3 regions of the Streptomyces sp. NBC_00250 genome follow, and region 1 is predicted to be linked to each of the others. Evidence: riboswitches for the same ligand, from Rfam matches in the RefSeq annotation. Region 1 holds a riboswitch; each other region holds the start of a gene.

Region 1 (6,554 bases):
GTGGTGGTGAGCTTGGCACCGCCGTCCCAGGGGCGACCGGCGTCGTTGGGCGCGATGCCACCGGTGACGATGAGGCCCACGCCGCCCCGGGCGCGCTCCGCGTAGAAGGCGGCCATGCGCTCGAAGCCGTGCTCGGTCTCTTCGAGGCCGACGTGCATCGACCCCATGATCACCCGGTTGGGCAGGGTGGTGAACCCGAGGTCGAGCGGGCTCAGCAGGTGCGGGTACGGGGTCATGCGGGCGCCTCCTCGCGCAGGAACGTCAGCCTCAGTTCTAGGTGACCTCCCCCCTTTGTGCAACTAGTTGCAGAAGGTTCGGGACGTGATGTCTACTACTCGGTAGCAAGCGCGTCGGCGGTGAGTGGCGAGCAGAGCGCGGCGGGTGGCGGCCCGTGGTGTCGCTACTCGGCACCGTGCGGCGCCGCGGCCGCCCCCAGCCAGGCGTCCAGCTCCTCCGGCGTCCGCGGCTCCGCGGCATCCGCGGTGAGCAGGCCCTGGGAGCGGAGCAGCCGTGCCACCGCCGTGCCCCAGGGGCGTCGCAGCCTCGCCTCGTCGAGCAGGGCGTCGTCCGCGAGGAGCTCCGCGACCGGGCCCGTCCGCAGTCCCGAAGGAGCGAGCACCGCCGCCTCGTCCGCCCAGCGCAGCGCCAGATCCACGTCGTGCGTGGCCATCAGCACGGTCGTGCCGGACTCCCGCAGCCTCCGGAGCGCGTCGAGCAGCCGCTCCTGCCCGTGCGGGTCGAGGCCTGCCGTCGGCTCGTCCATGATCAGGACCCGGGGACGCATCGCCACCGCGCCCGCGATCGCCGCCCGCTTGCGCTGCCCGTACGACAGCAGATGCGTCGGCCGGTCCGCGAGCGCCACGATGTCCAGCGCCTCAAGCGCCTCCCGGACCCGCAGCCGAACCTCCTCCTCGGGCAGGCCGAGGTTCATCGGACCGAACGACACGTCCTGGCCGACCGACGCGGCGAACAGCTGGTCGTCCGGGTCCTGCACCACCAGCTGCACGGTGGTCCGCAGCCGGGTCAGCCCCTTCCGGTCGTACGCCACCTCCACCCCGTCGAGGAGCAGCGACCCGCTCCCGCACCGCAGGCCGCCGCTGAGCAGCCGCAGCAGCGTCGTCTTGCCGCTGCCGTTGCGGCCGAGCAACGCGACCGCCCGCCCCTCGGCCACCGCGAAGTGCACACCGGACAGGACCGCGGGCCCGTCCTCGTAGGCGAAGCCCGCGTTCACCAGCTCCACGACGGGTGCCGGAGGGGGCGGAGGCGTCGTGGGCGTCGAAGACGTCACGGAAGGAACCTTTCCAGTACGAGGGTGAGGGCGACGAGCCCCGCGAGCAGGGCGCCGGACGCGGTCAGGAAGCGGCGGGAGATCGCGCACGCGGGCACCAGGACCCGCAGCGTCCCGTCGTACCCGCGTCCCGCGAGCCCCGACTGCAGGCGCTGTGCCCGGTCGAAGGCCCGTACGAACGTGGTCGCGCCGAGGCCCGCGAGGGAACGCCAGGTCGCCGCCCGCGTGGTGTGCCCGAGGCGGGCCGCCTGCGCCTGCCGGATCTTGGACATCGAGTCGAGCAGCAGGAAGATGATCCGGTACATCACGAGCGCCACGTCCACCACCGGCGCCGGCACCCCGGCCCGTACGAGCCGGGGCAGGACGTCCGACACCGGCGTCGTGAACGCGAACAACAGCACCCCGAGCGACGCGGAAGCGGTCCGCAGGAGCAGCTCGCCCGCCTGCACCGGACCGCCCGGCGCGAGGGCCACGAGCCCCCGGGGGCCGCCCACCTCGAAGAGCAGCGGAATCGCGCCCGTGACACAGAACCCGAGAGGGATCCGGAACGCCCGCCACAGCGCCCGGCCCGGCACACCGGCCGGCCCGAGCAGCACCGTGAGCGTGGCCGTCGCCACGAGAACAGCACCCGGCCACGGCGGCAGACCCACCGCGCACAACGTCAGACCGAAGCCGAGAAGCGCCTTCTCGGCGGGATGACGGCGGCGCCAGCGACTGCTGTGCGCCGCCGCGTCGATCGGCAACATCGGCGGCTACGCGTCCTGTCCGCCGGCGGACACGGCACCCGACACGGAACCCGGGCCGTTGCCGTTCTCCGGCGCCTTGGTCACAGCGGCGTCGGCCGCCTGAGCAGCGTCATCCGCCCGTGTCGTGCCGGCCGTCCCGGCAGCCTCCGCCTGGGCCGCCCCCTGCCGACGGCCGCGCCGCAGACCGAAGTAGTACGCCAGGACACCGGCACCGAGGGCCGCCTGCAGGGCGAACAGCGCCGACTCGATCTCTCCGGACGGCGGTTCGTACAGCGGACTGAACCACGGTTCGTAGTCCGGCTGGAGCTCCGTGATCGCCGTCTCCGCCTCCGCGTCCGCCCCGGTGAAGGGCTCCTCCTTGTGGTCCCCGAGCCCCAGCACGAGCGGCAGGACCGCCAGCGCCGCGACGACGAGCAGCAGCAGGGCGTTGATCTTCGCGTTCCGGCTCATCGCGCGGCCGCCTCCTCGCGTCGGTCCGTCCTGCGCCCGGCGAGGACGCCGAGCCGGATCAGGTCGCCCTTGCTCGACTGCGTGAGCAGCCGCATCACGAGCACCGTGAGCAGGCCCTCGCTCACCGCCAGCGGAATCTGGGTCACGGCGAAGATCCCGCCGAACTTGGCCAGGGCGCCGGGTATCCCGCTGCCCGGGTCGGGGAAGGCGAGCGCCAGCTGGACGCTGGTCACGCAGTACGTGGACAGGTCGGCGACGAACGCACCGAAGAAGACGGCCACCATCAGGGGCGTACCGAACCGGCGGAGCAGTACGTACGTCCCGTACCCCGCCCAGGGCCCGACGATCGCCATCGAGAAGGCGTTCGCGCCGAGCGTGGTCAGTCCGCCGTGGGCGAGCAGCAGGGCCTGGAAGAGCAGGGTGATCGTCCCCAGGACCGCCATGATCGGCGGCCGGAAGAGGATCGCGCCCAGACCCGTACCGGTCGGGTGTGAGCAACTACCGGTGACAGAAGGCAACTTGAGTGCCGACAGAACGAAAGTGAAGGCGCCCGAGGCGCCGAGCAACAGGGTGGACTCGGGATTCGACCGCACCTCGCGGGTCAGCGCGCGAACCCCGTGGACGACGAACGGCGCGGACGCGACGCCCCAGGCGGCGGCGTGCACAGGGGGCAGATACCCCTCGGCTATATGCATGGTTGGGAGACCCTCTCCAGCACCTCGTGGATGGACAACGCACCCTGGCCGGTCTCCTGGCTGACGGTCATGCCGGTCCGACTCCGCCTTCCCACACCACGACGATTCCCCGTCGTGGTCCAGTGGCTTCCCCGCGGGTGTTTCCCGCAGGGGTGGAGCCGGACCTCCCGATCACAGTGGCGAGGGCCGCACCGGTACTGCACCGGTTTCCCGTACACCAAGGCCCTGCGACATTAGTGCGTTGACCAGGTACATCACAACACGGTCGCCACCCGGTGCGGCCCCTCGCTCACTGCGCGCAGTCACTCCTTGCGATAGGCGTACGCCTCCGAGGCCGCCGCCGCCACCGCGTCGAGGTCCCCGCCCGCGCTCGCCGTGACCAGCGCGGCGACCGCGCCCTCGACGAACGGCGCGTCCACCAGGCGCGCGCCCTCGGGCAGTTCGTCGCCCTCGGCGAGGAGCGCCTTCACGGTGAGCACCGCGCTCCCCAGATCGACCAGGATCGCCACTCCGACGCCCCGGTCGACGCCCTTCGCCGCCTCCGCGATCAGCTCGGAGCTCGTCCCCAGCCCACCGTCCGGCGTCCCGCCGGCCGGGAGGACCGGCGCCAGGTCACCGCCGCCGGCGAGCCCACGGGCCAGCTCGGCCACCGCCGCGGCGACGGCGGCGCTGTGCGAGACGAGCACGATGCCGACGGAACCCGCGCCGGTCCCGCCACTCATGACGCCCCCTCGGTACGCGCGGTCCCCGCCCCCGCGGTCTCTTCCAGGGCGGCGAACAGCAGCGCCGAGGACGTGGCCCCCGGATCCTGGTGCCCCACCGACCGCTCGCCCAGATAGCTGGCCCTGCCCTTGCGAGCCCGCAGGGGTACGGTCGCGAGGGCGCCCTCCTCGGCGGCGGCACGGGCCGCGCCGAACGAGCCCCGCAGGCCCTCCACGGCCGGAACGAGCGCGTCCAGCATCGTCTTGTCGCCCACCTGCGCGCCGCCCAGCTGGGACACGGCGGCCACACCCGAGCCCAGGGCCTCCGCCAACTGGAGCCGGGTGATGCGCTCCTCGTCGCCCAGCGTCTTGCCGGTACGGCGCAGCAGCGTGCCGTACAGCGGCCCCGACGCGCCGCCCACGGTGGAGATCAGCTGCCGGCCGGCGGTGACGAGCACCGCGCCCGGCGTCGCGGGCGGCTCCTTGGCCAGGGTCTCGGTCACGGCGGCGAACCCGCGCCTGAGGTTGGTGCCGTGGTCGGCGTCGCCGATCGCCGAGTCCAGCTCGGTGAGCCGGTCCGCCTCCCGGTCGACGGCCTCGGCCACCGCGGCCAGCCACCGCACCAGGAAGTCCGCGCCGAAGTCCACGGTGGAGGTCTCCGTCATGTCGCTGTCCTCTCCCATCCCTCGTCTCACCGGCCCCAGCGCAGCGCGGGCGTCTGCACGGGCGCGTCCCAGAGGCGAAGGAGCTCCTCGTCCACCTCGCACAGGGTCACCGAGCAGCCGGCCATGTCGAGTGAGGTCACATAGTTGCCGACGAGGGTCCGGGCCACGGGCACACCCCGCTCGCCGAGGACGCGTTGCACCTCCGCGTTGAAGCCGTACAGCTCCAGGAGCGGGGTGGCGCCCATCCCGTTCACCAGGGCGATGACAGGGCCCGACGGGCGGAGGTCCTCGACGACGGCGTCGACGGCGAAGTCCGCGATCTCCCGGGAGGTCATCATCGGCCGGCGCTCGCGCCCCGGTTCGCCGTGGATGCCGATGCCCAGCTCCAGTTCGCCCTCCGGGAGGTCGAAGGTGGGGCTGCCCTTGGCGGGGGTGGTGCACGCGCTCAGCGCGACGCCGAAGGACCGGGAGCGCTCGTTGACCCGGCGGGCGATCGCCTCCACGCGCTCAAGGGGTGCGCCCTCCTCGGCGGCTGCGCCCGCGATCTTCTCCACGAAGAGCGTGCCGCCGGTCCCGCGGCGGCCCGCCGTGTACAGGCTGTCCTTGACGGCGACGTCGTCGTCGACCAGCACCTTGGCGACCTGGATGCCCTCGTCCTCGGCGAGTTCGGCGGCCATCTCGAAGTTCAGTACGTCGCCGGTGTAGTTCTTGACGACGAACAGCACCCCGGCGCCACTGTCGACGACGGCCGCGGCCCGCACCATCTGATCGGGCACCGGGGAGGTGAACACCTCCCCGGGACACGCCGCCGCCAGCATCCCGGGCCCGACGAACCCCCCGTGCAACGGCTCGTGCCCGGACCCGCCCCCGGACACCAGCGCGACCTTCCCCGCCACGGGCGCGTCCCGCCGCACCACGATCCGCCGCTCCACGTCGACGGTGAGCTCGGGATGAGCAGCGGCCATTCCGCGCAGCGCGTCGGCGACGACGGTCTCGGGAACGTTGATCAGCATCCTCACGGATACCTCCTGGTGAGACTAGCAGGCATGTGACTGAGCAGGCTTTTCGCAGGTCAGAATGGGTGAGGCCGGTTATTGATCTTGGCGGTTCATGGCGCCCGGGGGCGGTTTCGCGCGGTACTGATGCTGACCTGTTGCTGACTTCCCTGACTACATGTCAGGTCTGGCTTGTGCTGGATGCTCTTTGCATTCGTGCATGATGGCGCAATTATCGGCATGGGTGGTGGGGTCGTGCACCGGTGCGTCGCGGCAGGAAGCGGCCGATCCCTGTCGGCAGGTTTCGTGTGGCGCCTTAGGGCTCGGCGGCGACCGACTGGATGGCGAGTCGCCGTGTGGGGATGCATGCTCGAAACACGGGCCACGGATGAGCCGGCAGGCAATACAGTTCGTGGCCGTGGACTCCGCGGTGAGGAGTCCGTTGCGGCGTCCTGGGGAAGTGATGCGCGATGGGGCTGTCGGGCGGGGCGGCGGACAAAGCAGGTAACCGATACGAGGACTGGTGGACCGCGCTGAAGGTTGCGGACCTTCTGCGCGGAGAGGCCTCGCGGATCCGTCTTGAGCCTCCGGGACAGGCCGGTGAGGGCATCGAGTTCCAGCTCGTGGCCAAGGGGGAGACCTGGTGCGATCAGGTGAAGGACGTGGCTTCGAAGGGGCCATGGACGCTGAAATCCGCGGCAGCCCTTCTCACGGCCGTGTCCGGCCACCTTGCCGGCGGCAGGAAAGTGCGACTCGTTCTCTCGACCGGGGCGCCCAGACTGCACGACCTCGCCGGCCGTGCGAGGGCCGCTGTCACCCTCGCCGAGTTCGAAGAGATTCTCACCGACACCCAAGGGAGCGACTTCACGGTCCTGTGCGGCACCTGGGCCGATGACGGCAGACCCGTAGCCCGGGAGACCGCCTGGCGGTACCTCCGGTCCGCCTACGTGGAGCACTACCCGCCGGAGAACCTGCGCCAACTGGTCCACCTCACTTACGAGCAACTGTTCGTAG
Region 2 (6,554 bases), 5.0 Mb from region 1:
ACACCACGAGCAGCGCGGGTCTTGTCCCAGGCGGGGACCGGGCCGCTGCGCTCGGCGAGGTCGGCGGAGGCCTCGTACGCGGCGAGCATGATCCGCTCGGCGATACGGGTGGACAGCGCGCGCGCCTCGGCGGAGTCGAACGGCATCTTCAGCTGGAAGAAGACGTCCTGGAGGCCCATCGCGCCCAGGCCGACCGGCCGCCAGCGGGCGTTGGAGCGGCCCGCCTGCTCGGTCGGGTAGAAGTTGATGTCGACGACCCGGTCGAGGAAGGTGACGGCCGTACGCACGGTGGCGTCGAGCCGCTCCCAGTCGATGTCGCCGTCGACGACGAACGAACCGAGGTTGACCGAGCCCAGGTTGCAGACCGCGGTCTCGCCGTCGTCCGTGACCTCCAGGATCTCCGTGCAGAGGTTGGAGGAGTGGACGGTGTGGCCGGGCTCGGCGGTCTGGTTGGCCGTCCGGTTCGAGGCGTCCTTGAAGGTCATCCAGCCGTTGCCGGTCTGGGCCAGGGTCCGCATCATCCGGCCGTACAGGTCGCGGGCCGGCATCGTCTTGCGGGCCAGGCCCGCCGCCTCGGCCTTGTGGTAGGCGGCGTCGAACTCCTCGCCCCACAGGTCGACAAGCTCGGGCACGTCCGCCGGGGAGAACAGCGACCAGTCGGCGTCGGCGTTGACCCGGCGCATGAACTCGTCCGGGATCCAGTGCGCCAGGTTCAGGTTGTGCGTACGGCGCTGGTCCTCGCCCGTGTTGTCGCGGAGCTCCAGGAACTCCTCGATGTCCGCGTGCCAGGTCTCCAGGTAGACGGCGGCGGCACCCTTGCGGCGGCCGCCCTGGTTCACGGCGGCGACGGAGGCGTCGAGCGTCTTCAGGAACGGCACGATGCCGTTGGAGTGCCCGTTGGTGCCGCGGATCAGCGAACCGCGGGCGCGGATGCGGGAGTACGAGAGGCCGATGCCGCCGGCGTGCTTCGAGAGGCGCGCCACCTGGTGGTAGCGGTCGTAGATGGAGTCCAGCTCGTCCTGGGGGGAGTCCAGGAGGTAGCAGGAGGACATCTGCGGGTGGCGGGTGCCGGAGTTGAACAGCGTGGGGGAGGACGGCAGGTAGTCCAGCCGGCTCATCAGGCTGTAGAGCGCCGTGACCTCGTCGAGCGCGCGGACGCTCTCGTCCTCCGCGAGACCGCAGGCCACCCGGAGCATGAAGTGCTGCGGGGTCTCGATCACCTTGCGGGTGATCGGGTGGCGCAGCAGGTAGCGCGAGTAGAGGGTGCGCAGACCGAAGTAGCCGAAGCGGTCGTCCGCGGCCGCGTCGATCGTCGTGTCGAGCCGGTCCGCGTGCAGCGCGACGAACTCGGCGGTGCGGTCGGCGATCAGGCCCTCGCGGTGACCGACGGCGACGGAGGCGGAGAACGAGAACGAGCCCTGCCCGGCCGCCTCGTCGGCGATCGTGATCGTCAGGAGCCGGGCGGCGAGCCGGGAGTACGCCGGGTCGTCGGCGATGAGACCCGCGGCCGCCTCGGTGGCCAGCTCGCGCAGCTCCGCCTCGTCCGCGACGGCGCTGCGGCCGCGGAGCGCGGCGGCGGCGACCTTGCCGGGGTCGGTGTCGGGGAGATCGGCGGTGAGGTCGGTCAGGGTCCGCAGCAGCACGGTCCCGGGGCCGTCGCTCTCGACCGCGGAAGCCTCGGCGGAAGCCGGATCGGCGGGCGCGATGGTCACGTGGGGGCTCTCCCTCGCTCGGCTCGGGGCCGCGGCGGGGGAAGGCGGGCAGGCGGGCATCCGTAACGCCGGACGCGTCGCTTCCACCGGCCCACTCCGCGAGGCCCGGACGTCATTGGCACCCGGAACGGACGGACCGGGCGCGCTGGCGGCAGGTCCTCGGACTCACCTCGTACGAATTCGTCGTATCCGTACGAAGCACACCGTTGCGGGACAGTTCCGGATTCGCGCCGGATTCCCCTGCGTCGACAGCGAGGATGAGCATACATGTGGGGGGCGTCGCTCGCCGAACCCCCCACATGTTGTGTCGCCCCCCCCGGCTCAGAACTCCAAGGCGTAGGTGCGCAGGCGGTGGTCGGGGATCGGCTCCCAGTCCCGGTCCGGGGTCCGGACGAAGCCCAGACGCTCGTAGATCCGGTGCGCGGAGACCATCGAGGCGTCCGTGGACAGCACGATGCGGCGGCACCCGGGAAGCGCCCGTGCCCGCTCGATACAGGCCCGTACGAGGGCCTCTCCGACGCCCCGGCCGCGGGCCTCCCGGGAGACCACGAGCATCCGGAACTCGGCCTCGCCCTCCACCGCGATGTCCGCCCAGGGAGTGGCGCCGGTGGCGAAGGTCACCCCGCCGAGGAGCCGCCCGTCGCCGTCCTCGGCGACGAGCACCTCGCTCTCGCGCGCCCGCCGTGCCGTGTCCCGCAGCACGTGCAGATACGAGTCCTCCGCGCCGTACTTCAGCAGTCCGTCGGTCAGATAGGTCCCCGCGGTGAGCTCACCGAGCGCTTCGTACTCCTCGGGCCGTACCGCCCTGATCGTGAAGTCCATGGGGGAAGTGTGCCTCCGGCCGGCCACTCGCCCCCAGTGCGTCTCAGCCGCCGGCCCCCACCGAGTTGTCGGGGGCGCCGTCACCGACCGGCGGCAGGTCGCCCCGCTCGACGGGCTGCCCGGTGCCGGCCTGCTTCGGCAGGACGGCGTCGAGCTCGGCCGCGTCGGCGTGGTGGGCGCGCTCGGCGGCGCCCTTGAGCGCCTTCCGGTCCATCGTGAGCGGGGCGGCGACCTCGACGCGCAGCCCCTTCTCGTTGCTCACGTACGCGTGCCGTTCGGCGGACCGCAGGTACCACCGGGCGCCGTCCCGGACACAGCTGTCCTGCTCGGCGGTGCTCGCGGCGCACTCCTTCGCCGAGAACGGGCGGCGCTCGGCGGAGACGGTGAGCCGGACGCCTTCCTTCGAGACGTACGCGACCTGGAAACCGTCGTCGCCGACGACCCCCGCCCCCATCGGGGCCGGCTCGAAGCCCTCGGCCTCGGTGACGTACACGTGGTCGGTGTCGGTCTGCGCCCAGCGGGCGCGGGCGTCCAGCTCGGCCGGGCCGGGCGTCGGGCGTTCGCCCGCCGTCTCGGTGCCGCAGCCGGTGACGGCGAGCGCGAGGGGGAGCAGGGCGAGCAGGGTGAGGCGTGGTCCGATCCGCATGTCCCGCATCCTCGCGCACGTACGGCGAAGGCCGCCATGCCTCCGGGGGAAGCAGGGCGGCCTTCGTCAGGTCGGGCGGTGGATCAGTGGGTCTCGGCGCCGACCTTCGGGAGCTTCGTGTCGACCCCGCGGTCGCCCGCGTCGGCCGTGTAGTCCTCCGGGGAGGTCTGGTCGACGCCCTCCGGAGCCTTGACGGCCTTGAGGACGAAGGTCAGGACGACCGTGACGACGACGTTGAGGACGAAGGCGGTGAGACCGATGTAGCCGATCTCGCCGATGCCCGGGATCTCCGCGGAGGAGCCGCCGAAGTGCTTCTGGGTCGGGCTCGCCACCCCGTAGGCGGCGACCGTGCCGTAGATCATGCCGACGGCCCAGCCGGCGAGCAGCGCCCAGCGGTGGAACCAGCGGGTGAACAGACCGCCGACGAGGGCCGGGAAGGTCTGCAGGATCCAGATGCCGCCGAGCAGCTGGAAGTTGATCGCGACCGTCTTGTCCATGGTGAGGACGAAGGCGAGCGCGCCGACCTTCACCAGGAGCGAGACCAGCTTGGAGACCTTGGTCTCCTGGGCCGGGGTGGCGTTCGGCTTGATGAAGTCCTTGTAGATGTTGCGGGTGAAGAGGTTGGCCGCGGCGATCGACATGATCGCGGCCGGGACGAGCGCGCCGATGCCGATCGCGGCGAACGCGACGCCCGCGAACCAGTCCGGGAACATCGTCTCGAAGAGCTGCGGGATGGCGAGCTGGCCGTTCTTCACCTGGATACCGGCGGCGATCGCCATGAAGCCGAGCAGCGCGAGCAGGCCCAGCATCAGCGAGTACAGCGGCAGGATCGTGGTGTTGCGGCGGATGACCTCACGGCTCCGGGACGACAGGGTCGCCGTGATGGAGTGCGGGTACATGAAGAGCGCGAGCGCCGAGCCGAGCGCGAGGGTCGCGTAGCCCCACTGGCCCATCTCGCCCGGCACCAGCGCGCCGCGCGGCTTGCCGGTCGCCGGGTTGGTCTGCGCGTACGCCTCGCCCGCCTTGGCGAAGATCTCGTCGAAGCCGCCCAGCTTGATCGGGATGTAGATGATCGCCACCGCGATGACGATGTAGATCAGGGTGTCCTTGACGAAGGCGATGAGCGCGGGGGCGCGCAGACCCGAGGAGTACGTGTACGCCGCGAGGACACCGAAGGCGATGAGCAGCGGCAGGTCCTTGATGAACCAGTGGGTGTTCTCGCCGCCGCCGACGCCCATCACGTCCAGGACGGCCTGGATGCCGACGAGCTGGAGCGCGATGTACGGCATGGTGGCGAGGATGCCGGTGACCGCCACCGCGAGGGAGAGGCCCTTGGAGTCCCAGCGGCCGCGCACGAAGTCCGAGGTGGTGACGTACCCGTGCTTGTGCGAGACCGACCAGAGGCGCGGCAGGAAGGTGAAGATCAGCGGGTAGACCAGGATCGTGTACGGGACGGCGAAGAAGCCCGCGGCGCCCGCCGCGTAGATGGCCGCCGGGACGGCGACGAAGGTGTACGCGGTGTAGAGGTCGCCGCCGAGCAGGAACCAGGTCACCCAGGTGCCGAACGAGCGCCCGCCCAGACCCCATTCGTCGAGGCTGTTCTCGTTCTCCGCCCTGCGCCAGCGCGAGGCGAGGAATCCCATGACCGTGACGGCCAGGAAGAAGAAGATGAAGACGGCGAGTGCCACGCCGTTGACGCCGTCCTTCATCGCGCGTCACCTCCCTTGCGGGCACGCTGGTCCAGCTGCCACAGCTTGTACGCGATCATGGTGAGTGCGGTGGAGATCAGCACCCAGAGCATCTGGTACCAGTAGAAGAACGGGATGCCCGCGAAGAGCGGTTCGGCCTTCGCGTACGAGCTCACCCAGAGCATCGCCACGAACGGCGCGAACAGACAGAGCGCGATCACGACCCTCAGGGGTGTGATGGTGGGTTGTTTCCCTTGTGTCGCTTCTGACATGGCGATTCCGGTCCCCTCACTGATCACCTCGGTAATGGTGGGGAAATCTAGGGGACGGTTCCGCTCCATGGAACCCCCGTCCGCATAACGGATGGGACTACGTCAGTTACCTTCGTGGGAGCGGTCCCCCGGCTCGGCCCCCGGCGCGCCCCCGGCGCGGACCTCAGAGCCAGCCCTCCTTGGCGGCTCGCACCCCCGCCTCGAACCGGCTGCGCGCGCCGAGCCGGTTCATCAGCTCCGAGCTCATCCGGCGCACGGTCCGCAGCGAGATCCCGAGCCGTCGGGCCGCGATGTCGTCCGTGCAGCCGATGCCGAGCAGCATGAGCAACTCCCGCTCCTGCGGCGAGAGGTCGTGCTCGTCGCGGCGCGGGGACTCACCGAAGGGCGTGCCCGCGTCCCAGAGGCGGTCGAAGAGCACCACGAGCGCGTGCACCAGGCCGGGACTGCGCACTTCGAGGGCGCCCGCGCGGCCGTCCTCCGGATCGACCGGGACGAGCGCCGCCTCGCGGTCGACGATCACCATGAGCATCGGCACCACGGGCACGGTCCGCGCCTCGCCGCCGAGTTCGCAGTACCAGCGGACGTACTCGACGGTCGGCGGGTCGTTGCGGAAGCTCTCCTGGTAGATCGACCGGATCTTCACCCCGCGTTCCAGGGCGAGTTGGTCGAGCGGCTGGCTCGCGTCCATCGTGTCGGGGAGCTGCGCCCCGCCCGGGAGCAGCGAGAGGCACTCGGTGCGGGCGTTCGCGGCCAGGTCCTCCAGGCGCTCGCGGACGTTGTCGAGGCCGGTGATGCGGTCCACGAGGTCGTGCCGGACGCCCGGTTCGGGGTGGTCCGCGTACGAGGCGAGGATGCCGGCCACGGCCCGGCCGGCCTGCTCGACCTGGCGCTTGCGCTTGCTCAGCTCCGCCTCGGCGCGGGAGAGCAGGAAGGAGAAGCCGACGTCCGGGTTGAAGGGCGCGGCCTCGCCCGAGGAGTCGTCCATCAGGACGAGCTTGAGGTCCGCGAGACAGGCGAGCGCCTCGCGGACCTCGGGCTCGGGGCGGCCCAGGTGGGCAGCCATCTCCGTCACGTCGTACTCGGGTCGCTCCAGGAGCAGACGGTAGACGGCTTCCGTCGACTCCTTTATGCCGAGCGCCTCCAGCATCCGGTATCTCCCCCTCGTCACGTTCCGTCGCGCGATCGCTCGCATTCGTGATCGCGGTCGTCGATGCTATGGGGGAGGTGCCCTCTAGGTCTAGACCAATCGTGGTGAACTCCGGGGTACGGGGCGAGCGTCGAGCACCGGCCGGGCGCCGTACCGGCCGACTGATGCGTCGAGGACCGCCGCCATCGCGAACCCCGAGACGAGCAGGGCCAGTTCGACCTGCGGGCCGATCCCGACCGCGAGCACCGCGAGCGCGCCCGCGCAGGC
Region 3 (6,554 bases), 1.3 Mb from region 1:
GCACGGTGAGTTTGGGATCTCCGGGCAGGGGACGTCCGGACGGCGCCTTGAGGGCGACGTCGCTGGCGTACCGGCCGACCGCGATCGCGGCCGCGCCGACACCGAGCAGGGTGGTGACGGCCGCTGCCGTCGCTGTAGCCGGGCGCACGCTCCCAGTCTCGACAGGGTCCGGGCGGACTGCCACCGGACGGACCCGGACGGCCCCCGGAGGCCCTGCCCGGCGGGAGCCCCCTCGGAAGCGCGACGGGCCCCTCGGGAGAGTGACATGGGTCTCCTCGGCGGGGTCCTCCGTGCGGATGGTTCGGTCCGGGGAGCGGAACCGGGTGCCGGAGGAGAAACCGGGTCAGGTCGCATGTGCCCGGCGATGGCCCGGATTACCCGGGGTTGCGGGGTGACCGCATCGTGGACACCTGCCCGGGACGAGGGCTAAGCGGAATGCCTTGACACCGGATAGGGACACCACGTCGCCCGGCCCAGTTCACCTTCCGTTCACCCAGGTTGCCTACGTTCGGCTTGCCACTGACGTCAAACGATTGCCTGGGTAAATGGAACACATCACGCTGCTGCTCGCCATTGTGGTCGTGACAGCTCTCGTGTTCGATTTCACGAACGGTTTCCACGACACCGCGAACGCGATGGCCACGACCATCTCGACCGGTGCACTCAAGCCGAAGACGGCGGTGGCCATGTCCGCCGTGCTGAACCTCGTCGGCGCGTTCCTGTCCGTGGAGGTCGCCAAGACGATCTCCGGCGGGATCATCAACGAAGAGGGCATTCGTACAGAGGTGATCTTCGCCGCGCTGGTCGGCGCCATCCTCTGGAACCTGCTGACCTGGCTGCTCGGACTGCCGTCCAGCTCCTCCCACGCCCTCTTCGGCGGACTCATCGGCGCAGCGGTCATGTCGGCCGGCTGGTCGGCGGTGAACGGCTCCACCATCGTCACCAAGGTCCTCATCCCGGCCGTCGCCGCGCCGCTCGTCGCCGGCCTCGCCGCGATGCTGGCCACCAAGCTGACGTACCGGATCGGCGCCAAGACCGACGAGAAGCACACCGCCAAGGGCTACCGGGTCGGCCAGATCGCCTCCGCCGGTCTCGTCTCGCTCGCCCACGGCACCAACGACGCCCAGAAGACGATGGGCATCATCACCCTGGCCCTGGTCACCGGCGGCGTCCTCGCCCCCGGCTCCAACCCGCCGATGTGGGTCATCGTCTCCGCCGGCATCGCGATCGCCGCCGGCACCTACCTCGGTGGCTGGCGCATCATCCGCACCATGGGCAAGGGCCTCACCGACCTCCGGCCGCAGCAGGGCTTCGCCGCCCAGACCAGTGCCGCGACGGTCATCCTGGCCTCCTCGCACCTCGGCTTCTCCCTCTCCACCACCCAGTCCTGCTCGGGTGCCGTGATGGGCGCCGGTCTCGGCCGCAAGGGCGGTGTCGTCCGCTGGTCGACCGCGACCCGGATGTTCGTCGCCTGGGGTCTGACCCTGCCCGCCGCGGGCCTGGTCGGCGCCGGTGCCGAGTTCCTCACCAAGCAGGGCCCCTGGGGCATCGCCGCCGTCGCGGTCCTGCTGATCGCCGGCTCGGGTGTCATCTGGTCGCTGTCCCGCCGCAAGCCGGTCGACCACAACAACGTCACCGCCGACGACCTCGACGACGAGCCCGCGGGTGTCGTGACCACCGCCATCGCGGCCGTCACCCCGCCGCCGGCCGCCGGTTCCGTCGCCGCCGTCGCGGACGAGGACCTGAAGACCACCATCCCCGCCCCGGCTCCCACCGACCCGGCCGCGCCCTCCGCCCCCGCCGCAGCGGTGTAAGGAACGAACGACATGAAGATCGACTGGGCAGCTCTCGGCTCCGTCTTCGGAGTCAGCCTCGTGGCGACCGTCGCCCTGGTGGGCCTCTTCACCCTCGGCATCATCGGCCTCTCCAAGCAGGAGCAGGCCGCCGCCCAGGGAGGCTCCGCCACCCTGGCCCGCACCGGCGCCTACGCCTGCTTCGCCCTCTGCCTCTCGGCGGTGGCGTACGGCATCTATCTGATCGTCGTCTGACGGTCCGAACTCACGACGGCCGGGCGGTCCGCACCTTCGGGTACGGACCGCCCGGCCGTCGTATGTTCGGCGCCGTGTTTGTGGTGCTTCGCACAGTGACCCGATGCAGGTCAAGGGTGAGTTGACGGGTGTTCTCGGGCCGTGGTGGACTGCCGAGGCCATTACGGCGGCAGTAGAGGAAGTCCGGTGCGAATCCGGCGCGGTCCCGCCACTGTGACCGGATCCGAAGGGTCCGGGAGTCAGGAACTCTCGCCGCCGGTCACGTCGATCCAGGGCGCGGACCCTGAGTGAGGACATGCGCCATGCCCGGCCGCAGCAGAACCAGCCGCCTTTCCCCGGACGGATTCGCGTACGGAGCGGCCGCGGGTCTCGCCGTCGATCTGCTCGTCGGCGACCCCCGCCGCGGACATCCCGTCGCCGCGTTCGGCCGGGCCGCCGCCGCCGTCGAGGAGCGCCTCCACCACGACCACCGCGGCTGGGGTGCCCTGCACACCGCCGTCTGCGCCGGCTCCGCCGTCGCCCTCGGAGCGCTCGCCACCCGGGCCGTACGCAACCGCCCGGCCGCCTCCGTCGCGCTGACCGCCGCCGCCGTCTGGGCCGTCGTCGGCGGTACGACCCTGGGCCGGGAGGCCCGCGCGATCGGCGGGGCGCTCGCCGCCGGGGACCTGGACGTGGCCCGGGAGCGGCTGCCGCATCTGTGCGGGCGCGACCCGCAGTCCCTGGACGGCCCCGCGATGGCCCGGGCGGTCGTCGAATCGGTCGCCGAGAACACCTCCGACGCCGTGGTCGGCGCCCTCTTCTGGGGCGCGGTCGCGGGCGTACCCGGCCTCGTCGGCTTCCGGGCCGTCAACACCCTCGACGCGATGGTCGGCCACAAGTCCCCGCGCCACCGCCGCTTCGGCTGGGCCTCGGCCCGCCTCGACGACGTGGCCGGCTGGCCCGGCGCCCGGCTGACCGCCGTACTCGCGACCGTCGCCGGCGGGAACCCGCGGGGTGCGCTGAAGGCCTGGCGGGCGGACGCGGGCAAGCATCCCAGCCCCAACGCGGGCCCGGTCGAGGCCTCCTTCGCGGGCGCGCTCGGCGTACGGCTCGGCGGCACCCTGTCGTACGGCGGACGGGTCGAACACCGCCCCGTGCTCAACGGGGACGGCCGGGCCGTCGACGTGGCCGACATCGACCGGGCCGTACGGCTCTCGCGACGGGTCACCGGACTCACTCTGGCCGCCTGCGTGGGCGGCCGCCTGATCATCGGCGCCCTGGGGGCCCGGAAGCGGAGGAACGCATGAGGGGTGGGGGACTGCTCGTCGCCGGGACCACGTCCGACGCCGGCAAGAGCGTCGTGACGGCCGGCATCTGCCGCTGGCTGGTCCGCAAGGGGCTGAAGGTGGCGCCGTTCAAGGGACAGAACATGTCCCTCAACTCCTTCGTCACGAGGGAGGGGGCCGAGATCGGGCGCGCGCAGGCCATGCAGGCGCAGGCGGCGCGGGTGGAACCCACCGCGCTGATGAACCCCGTCCTGCTCAAGCCCGGCAGCGACCGCTCCAGCCAGGTCGTCCTGATGGGCAAGCCGGTCGGCGAGCTGAGCGCCCGGGGCTACCACGGGGGACGGCAGAAGGAGCTCTTCGAGCCGGTGCTGGCCTGCCTGGAGGAGCTGCGGAGCACCTACGACGCCGTGATCTGCGAGGGAGCGGGAAGTCCCGCCGAGATCAACCTGCGGCGCACCGACATCGTGAACATGGGGATCGCGCGGGCCGCGCGGCTGCCCGTCGTCGTGGTCGGCGACATCGACCGGGGCGGGGTCTTCGCCCAGTTCTTCGGGACGACGGCGCTCCTCTCTCCCGAGGACCAGGAGCTGATCGCGGGCTACCTCGTGAACAAGTTCCGCGGCGACGTCACGCTGCTCGAACCCGGGCTCGACATGCTGCACGGGCTGACCGGGCGGCGGACCTTCGGCGTCCTGCCGTACGCCCACGGGCTCGGCATCGACGAGGAGGACGGCCTGCGGGTCTCCCTGCGGGGTGCGGTCCGTGAGTCGGTCGTCGCGCCGCCGGTCGGTGAGGACGTGCTGCGGGTCGCCGTCTGCGCGGTGCCGCTGATGTCCAACTTCACGGACGTGGACGCGCTGGCCGCCGAGCCGGGTGTCGTCGTGCGGTTCGTGGACCGGGCCGAGGAGCTCGTCGACGCGGACCTGGTGGTCGTGCCGGGCACCCGGGGCACCGTGAAGGCGCTGGCCTGGCTGCGGGAGCGGGGCCTCGCCGACGCGCTGGCGCGGCGCGCCGCCGAGGGACGGCCGGTGCTCGGGATCTGTGGCGGCTTCCAGGTGCTCGGTGAGCACATCGAAGACGAGGTCGAGTCCAGGGCGGGGGCCGTCGACGGCCTCGGGCTGCTGCCCGTACGGGTCCGCTTCGCGCCCGAGAAGACCCTCGCCCGGCCGGTCGGCTCGGCGCTCGGGGAGCGGGTGGAGGGGTACGAGATCCACCACGGGGTCGCCGAGGTGCTGGGCGGGGAAGCCTTCCTGGACGGGTGCCGGGTGGGGGCCGTGTGGGGTACGCACTGGCACGGCTCCCTGGAGAGCGACGGGTTCCGGCGGGCGTTCCTGCGCGAGGTCGCGGCGGCTGCGGGGCGGCGGTTCGTACCGGCGCCGGACACGTCGTTCGGGGCGCTGCGGGAGGAACAGCTGGACAAGCTGGGGGATCTGATCGAGGAGCACGCGGACACGGACGCGCTGCTGCGGCTGATCGAGGAGGGGGCTCCTTCGGGGCTGCCGTTCGTGCCGCCGGGCGCGCCGTGAGCGCGGGGCGGCGTGTCGAGAATCCCGCGGGTGGCCCCCGTGGGGCCCTGCTCACCGTTGGCGGCCTCGGGTCGTCGTTCGAACATTCGCGATCTGAAGGAGTGACCAGCCGATGAGTTCCCGGTATCCGTTCACCGCCGTCGTCGGTATGGACGACCTGCGGCTCGCGCTGCTGCTCAATGCCGTCAGTCCGGCCGTGGGCGGTGTGCTCGTGCGGGGTGAGAAGGGGACCGCCAAGTCCACCGCCGTGCGCGCGCTCGCCGAGTTGTTGCCCGCCGTGGCGGTCGTCGCGGGGTGCCGGTTCAGTTGTGATCCGGGCTCGCCCGACCCGGGCTGCCCCGACGGGCCCCACGAGGCCGTCGGCGCGGACACCCGGCCCGCACGCATGGTCGAGCTGCCCGTCGGCGCCTCCGAGGACCGGCTGGTCGGCTCGCTCGACATCGAGAAGGCGCTCTCCGAAGGGGTCAAGGCCTTCGAGCCCGGACTGCTCGCCGCCGCCCATCGGGGCATTCTCTACGTCGACGAGGTCAACCTGCTCAGCGATCACCTCATCGATCATCTGCTCGACGCCGCCGCCATGGGGTCCTCCTACGTCGAGCGCGAAGGCGTCTCCGTCCGACACGCCGCCCGCTTCCTGCTCGTCGGCACCATGAACCCCGAGGAGGGCGAGCTCAGGCCCCAGCTCCTCGACCGGTTCGGACTGACCGTCGAGGTCGCCGCGTCGCGCGACCCGCAGCAGCGCGTCGAGGTCGTCCGTCGGCGGCTCGCCTTCGAGGACGACCCCGCCGCCTTCGCCGACCGCTGGGCCGGGGACGAGGCCGCGCTGCGGGCACGGATCGTCACCGCCCGGGCGTTGCTGCCCCAGGTGACGCTCGGCGACGCCGTCCTGCTCCAGATCGCCGCCACCTGCGCCGCCTTCGAGGTCGACGGCATGCGTGCCGACATCGTCATGGCCCGCACCGCGACCGCGCTCGCCGCCTGGGCCGGCCGCACCGAGGTCACCTCCGAGGACGTACGGCAGGCCGCCCTCCTCGCCCTCCCCCACCGGCGGCGCCGCTCCCCCTTCGACGCCCCCGGCCTCGACGAGGACAAGCTCGACGAGACCCTGGAGGAGTTCAAGGGCCAGGACCAGGAGCCGGACGAGGATCCCGAGCCCGACGGGCCCGGGGACGGCGGTCCCGGTGGGGGTGTTCCGCCGCAGAGCGACGGGCCCGCCGCGGAGAACTCCCCCGCTCCCGAGGAGACTTCCTCGCCCGCGCCGGCTCCCGAATCCGCTCCCGCACCCGCTCCCCAAGGGGCCGGTTCCGGTGAGCGGGCCGCCGTCGCCGCCTCCGAGCCCTTCCGTACGAAGGTGCTCAGCGTCCCCGGGCTCGGCGAGGGTGCGGCCGGACGCCGCTCTCGGGCCCGTACCGAGCACGGCCGTACCACCGGATCCGTACGCCCCCGGGGCGCGCTGACCAAGCTGCACCTGGCCGCCACCGTGCAGGCCGCCGCCCCGCACCAGAAGGCCCGTGGGCGGACCGGGCCGGGCCTGGTCGTCCGCCGGGACGATCTGCGGCAGGCGACCCGGGAGGGACGCGAGGGGAATCTGGTGCTCTTCGCCGTGGACGCCTCCGGTTCCATGGCGGCCCGGCAGCGGATGAGCGCCGTCAAGGGCGCCGTGCTCTCCCTGCTGCTCGACGCCTACCAGCGGCGCGACAAGGTCGGCCTCATCA

What was found. Region 1 has a riboswitch for cobalamin ahead of OG259_RS37165 (energy-coupling factor ABC transporter permease). Riboswitches for the same ligand answer to the same signal wherever they lie in the genome.
Region 2: linked by a shared signal. The riboswitch ahead of OG259_RS14460 (ribonucleoside-diphosphate reductase subunit alpha) and the one ahead of OG259_RS37165 (energy-coupling factor ABC transporter permease) in region 1 are both predicted to bind cobalamin.
Region 3: linked by a shared signal. The riboswitch ahead of OG259_RS31470 (cobalamin biosynthesis protein) and the one ahead of OG259_RS37165 (energy-coupling factor ABC transporter permease) in region 1 are both predicted to bind cobalamin.

What each region holds. Positions count from the first base shown of each region.
Region 1 covers NZ_CP108088.1:8,225,255-8,231,808, forward strand. Annotated here, with positions in the region: gene OG259_RS37145 (NADPH-dependent 2,4-dienoyl-CoA reductase) at 1-236, opposite strand, end outside; gene OG259_RS37150 (ATP-binding cassette domain-containing protein) at 401-1,288, opposite strand; gene cbiQ (cobalt ECF transporter T component CbiQ) at 1,285-2,034, opposite strand; gene OG259_RS37160 (energy-coupling factor ABC transporter substrate-binding protein) at 2,041-2,484, opposite strand; gene OG259_RS37165 (energy-coupling factor ABC transporter permease) at 2,481-3,179, opposite strand; cobalamin riboswitch at 3,209-3,443, opposite strand; gene OG259_RS37170 (PTS-dependent dihydroxyacetone kinase phosphotransferase subunit DhaM) at 3,482-3,901, opposite strand; gene dhaL (dihydroxyacetone kinase subunit DhaL) at 3,898-4,545, opposite strand; gene dhaK (dihydroxyacetone kinase subunit DhaK) at 4,572-5,564, opposite strand; gene OG259_RS37185 (hypothetical protein) at 6,011-6,554, shown strand, end outside.
Region 2 covers NZ_CP108088.1:3,263,129-3,269,682, reverse strand. Annotated here, with positions in the region: gene OG259_RS14460 (ribonucleoside-diphosphate reductase subunit alpha) at 1-1,712, opposite strand, end outside; cobalamin riboswitch at 1,846-1,981, opposite strand; gene OG259_RS14455 (GNAT family N-acetyltransferase) at 2,034-2,534, opposite strand; gene OG259_RS14450 (hypothetical protein) at 2,578-3,180, opposite strand; gene mctP (monocarboxylate uptake permease MctP) at 3,264-4,889, opposite strand; gene OG259_RS14440 (DUF3311 domain-containing protein) at 4,886-5,140, opposite strand; gene OG259_RS14435 (LuxR C-terminal-related transcriptional regulator) at 5,304-6,287, opposite strand; gene OG259_RS14430 (MMPL family transporter) at 6,378-6,554, opposite strand, start outside.
Region 3 covers NZ_CP108088.1:6,951,601-6,958,154, reverse strand. Annotated here, with positions in the region: gene OG259_RS31485 (alpha/beta hydrolase) at 1-148, opposite strand, end outside; gene OG259_RS31480 (inorganic phosphate transporter) at 546-1,814, shown strand; gene OG259_RS31475 (hypothetical protein) at 1,827-2,048, shown strand; cobalamin riboswitch at 2,177-2,316, shown strand; gene OG259_RS31470 (cobalamin biosynthesis protein) at 2,351-3,334, shown strand; gene OG259_RS31465 (cobyric acid synthase) at 3,331-4,839, shown strand; gene OG259_RS31460 (putative cobaltochelatase) at 4,952-6,554, shown strand, end outside.